2 regions of the Clostridium taeniosporum genome follow, and region 1 is predicted to be linked to the other one. Evidence: a T-box and tRNA genes for the amino acid it is inferred to sense, from the RefSeq annotation. Region 1 holds a T-box; the other holds one or more tRNA genes.
The links. The T-box of region 1 lies ahead of thrS (threonine--tRNA ligase). A T-box ahead of a tRNA ligase gene usually reads a tRNA of that ligase, here a tRNA-Thr.

Region 1 (2,414 bases):
GTTTTAATGTATTTTTAGACATATCTTCTATAACCTTAGGTAAAATTCCAGGTAATATTTCAATTGCATCAGCTCCTGATATTAGATGCTTCTTAGAATTTGTAAATGATAGCGTATCAAATATAAAAAGTCTTTGAATTGCTAATAATCCATAATTCTTAGCAATCTTAAGAATATGTGGTTTAGTACTTATAATTCCTTTAAAACTAGTATTTTTCTTTAAATAGCTAAGTACTATTTCTTTTGTTGAAACAAACCCATCAACTAAATCTAAATGAATTATTCCCACTTTACCCTTTTCTTCTATTAAGTTACTTATTTTTTTTATATTCATTATGCTACCAAATAACACAAATATAATCTGTACTGAAGATTTTAAAGCTAATTCTAACTCTTCCTCATTTTTTACAGATGCTATAATAGGGTTATGTTCTAATAACTCTAATGTACTCAATAAATTTCCCCCTCTGTAAAACGTTTACTATGATTATATAATAGCAAGTAATCGTTTCAAAACTTGTTCTTAATTGTTTCAAAAATGTAACACTTTAAACTTTTTTTAAATATTATTTATTATAGGGAAGATTATTTAATTGGATTTTATTTGAATAATTTTTATTTAATTCACTTTTATCAAAAATGAGTAAATTGATATTTTAACTTAATTATTCTATAATTATATATAGAAGCATTTAAGGAGGAAAGTAGTTGTATTTGTGTGAAATATGTAAAAAACAGGCTGACATTCATCATATTGTTCACAGAAGTGAAGGTGGATTGGATATAAAGTTAAATTATAAATATTTATGTCCATATCATCATAGAGGTAAGCTAGGACCTCATCATTGTGAAGAAACTGATATTTTGTACAAGTTAGAACTTCAAAACAATCTATTTTATCTTTTAAAAAATGACTATTACAAATTTAAAAAATTAATGACAATTCTCGAAGTATCTAGAAATCAACTAAAAAGAATAGTAAAAGACTTAAAACTATACAAAGAAGGATATAAGAAATTAGATATAATAGTTAAGATTATGGGTGGAAAATTATATTCTGAAGAAATGATTGAAAATCTAAATTTAGATAAATTAATCGACAATATAGATAAAGAACATTAATTTTATAACAAATATTTTTTATTTTATTGACATAAAAAAATGCAATGATTATAATAAAAAATATTAACATGATAATAAAAATAATACGTTGATGAGGACAGTAAACTAAAACCTTATTTTCAGAGAGAGAATATGTTGGTGGAATTATTCTTAAATAAATTTAGTTGAAAACCACCTCTGAGTGACTTTAATACAGTCCGTTTATTACCACGTTACGGTAATTTAAAGTGATCTAATCTCCTACTTAGTTATATATTATAGTTATATTTAGTTTAAGTAAGTAATTAGATAATTAGAGTGGAACCACGGATATTTCTTCGTCTCTATATTTTTAGAGACGGAGTTTTTTTATTTTAATTTTGAAAGGAGTTTTTTTAATGATAAAAATAACTTTAAAAGATGGATCAATTAAAGAATTTGAAGCTGGAATATCTATATATGAAATAGCAAAATCAATTAGTGAAGGTTTAGCTAGAAACGCATATTGTGGTATTGTTAATGGTAAAGTATATGATCTTAGAGACAAAATTACTCAAGATATAAACTTAAGTATTTGCACTTTTGATTCTCAAGAAGGTAAAGATGCTGTAAGACATAGTATTTCTCATGTGCTAGCTTGTGCTGTTAAGAAATTATTCCCCAATACTAAATTAGCTATAGGACCATCTATTGCAAATGGTTTTTACTATGATTTTGATAAAGATGTTGCATTCTCAGCTCAAGATTTAGAAAAAATTGAAGCAGAGATGAAAAAAATAATAAAAGCAAATCCTTCAATTGAAAGATTTGAACTTCCAAGAAATGAAGCTTTAGAGTTAATGAAAGATGAACCATATAAAGTTGAATTAATAAATGACTTAAGTGATGATGAAGTAATATCATTCTATAAGATTGGAGATTTCACTGACTTATGTGCAGGACCTCATGTTATGTCATTAAAATCAATTAAAGCAATAAAACTTACTAGAAGTGCTGGCGCTTACTGGAAAGGTGACGAAAAAAATAAAATGCTTACTAGAATATATGGTACTGCTTTCTTAAAAAAATCTGATCTTGATGCATACCTAGAAGCATTAGAAGAAGCTAAAAAAAGAGATCATAATAAATTAGGTAGAGAACTTAAATTATTTACTACTGATGAAAATGTAGGTCAAGGTCTTCCTTTATTAATGCCAAAAGGAGCTAAAATTGTTCAACTTCTTCAAAGATGGGTTGAAGATGAAGAAGAAAAAAGAGGTTATGTATTAACTAAAACTCCATTTATGGCTAAAAGCGACCTTTATAAAATTTCT
Region 2 (2,414 bases), 100 kb from region 1:
AGAAACTGCTGATGGCTATATTGAAAGGGAAGTAAATTTACTAGGAAGAAAATATGAAGTCATTGTTGTAACTTCCGATTGGTTAGAGCAACAAACTATTTTTCAAAGAGGTGCTGTAAGAATGTCATCTTTAGAGTTTTATAATGAAGTTTTAGATGTAGCTGAATCTATAACAAAAACAAAAAATAAAAATAAAATTTCAGAAAAAAACATTCTTAGTGATAATATAGACTTGGAAATATTGAAAAAATTAGAAAAAATAAGAAGAAGCCAGTAAATTTAATTGACTAAGATATTTTAGCTGAGTTATAATTGTTTACATAGATATACAGTGATTATAAGGAGAAAGTTGAGAGTGAATATTGGGTGAGTTTTTAGAATTTAAAGATAGGTTAGATGAAGAAGTTGTATTAGAAGCTAAAAAAGGAAATACTAGAGCTCAAGAATATCTAATTTCTAAATATGAAAATTTTGTTAAGTCAAAAGCGAAATCTTATTTCTTGATAGGCGCAGACAAAGAAGACATATATCAAGAGGGTATGATAGGTTTATATAAAGCAATAAGAGATTTTAAAGCTGATAAATTAACTTCATTTAAAGCTTTTGCAGAGTTATGTGTAACAAGACAAATTATAACTGCAATTAAAACGGCAACTAGACAAAAACATATTCCATTAAATACTTATGTTTCATTAAATAAACCTATTTATGAAGAAGACTCTGAAAGAACACTATTAGATGTTTTGTCTGGAATAAAAATTTCAGATCCAGAAGAGCTTCTGATAAACAAGGAGCATATGGATGATATTGAATCTATAATTGCTAAAGTTTTGTCTGATTTAGAGTTAGAGGTTCTTATGTCATATCTAGATGGAAAATCTTATCAGGAGATCGCATGTGACTTAGATAGGCATTCAAAATCTATTGATAATGCATTGCAAAGAGTAAAGAGAAAGCTTGAAAAATGCCTAGGTATAAAGTGATTAAATTATATTGACAAATAAAACGAATAATAGTAAACTTTATAATTGGTATATCAAGAAAATGTTAAGATATGAGTGCTCACGTAGCTCAGTAGGTAGAGCGTCGCCTTGGTAAGGCGGAGGCCGTCGGTTCAATCCCGATCGTGAGCTCCAATTATAAAATAAAAAACACTAGGCAAAGTTTATTAAAGGATAAGAGGAGGAATTCAGAATGTCAAAGGAAAAATTTGAGAGAAGTAAACCACACGTAAATATTGGAACAATCGGTCACGTAGACCACGGTAAGACTACATTAACAGCAGCAATCACAACTGTATTAGCAAAAAGAGGATATGCAGAAGCTTTCGATTATGCAGCAATAGATAAGGCTCCAGAAGAAAAAGAAAGAGGAATCACAATCAATACTGCACACGTTGAATATGAAACAGACAACAGACACTACGCTCACGTTGACTGTCCAGGACATGCTGACTATGTTAAGAACATGATCACAGGAGCAGCACAAATGGATGGAGCTATCTTAGTTTGTTCAGCAGCAGATGGTCCAATGCCACAAACAAGAGAACATATCTTACTTGCATCAAGAGTTGGAGTTGACTACATCGTAGTATTCTTAAACAAAGCAGATATGGTAGATGACGAAGAATTATTAGAATTAGTTGAAATGGAAGTTAGAGAATTATTAAGCGAATACAACTTCCCAGGAGATGATATTCCAGTAATTAAGGGATCAGCATTAAAAGCATTAGAAAACCCAACAGATGAAGCAGCAATCGCTCCAATCTTAGAATTAATGGAAGCAGTAGATAGTTACATCCCAACACCAGAAAGAGCAACTGATAAACCATTTATCATGCCAATCGAAGATGTATTTACAATCACTGGTAGAGGAACAGTTGCAACTGGTAGAGTTGAAACTGGAGTACTTCACGTAGGAGACGAAGTTGAAATCGTAGGATTAAGTGAAGAAAAGAAGAAAGTTGTTGTAACTGGAATCGAAATGTTCAGAAAATTATTAGACGAAGCGCAAGCGGGAGATAATATAGGAGCATTATTAAGAGGTGTTCAAAGAACTGACATCGAAAGAGGTCAAGTATTATCTTTACCAAACTCAGTACACCCACACACTAAGTTCGTAGGTCAAGTATACGTACTTAAAAAAGAAGAAGGTGGAAGACATACTCCATTCTTTGATGGATATAGACCACAATTCTACTTTAGAACAACAGACGTTACAGGATCAATCAAATTACCAGAAGGAATGGAAATGGTAATGCCTGGAGATCACATTGATATGAACGTTGAATTAATCACACCAGTAGCTATGGATGAAGGATTAAGATTCGCTATCAGAGAAGGTGGAAGAACTGTAGGTTCAGGAGTTGTTACTAAGATTAACGCTTAATCTTAATAATATATTTAGAAATAATT

Region 2: it has a tRNA-Thr gene. The T-box ahead of thrS (threonine--tRNA ligase) is inferred to sense a tRNA for this amino acid. The anticodon was not compared.

The regions. Positions count from the first base shown of each region.
Region 1 is NZ_CP017253.2:317,578-319,991, reverse strand. It holds gene BGI42_RS01575 (glycerol-3-phosphate responsive antiterminator) at 1-454, opposite strand, end outside; gene BGI42_RS01570 (HNH endonuclease) at 709-1,122, shown strand; T-box leader at 1,202-1,450, shown strand; gene thrS (threonine--tRNA ligase) at 1,500-2,414, shown strand, end outside.
Region 2 is NZ_CP017253.2:214,359-216,772, forward strand. It holds gene BGI42_RS00985 (NYN domain-containing protein) at 1-277, shown strand, start outside; gene sigH (RNA polymerase sporulation sigma factor SigH) at 363-983, shown strand; tRNA gene BGI42_RS00995 (tRNA-Thr) at 1,061-1,136, shown strand; gene tuf (elongation factor Tu) at 1,195-2,388, shown strand.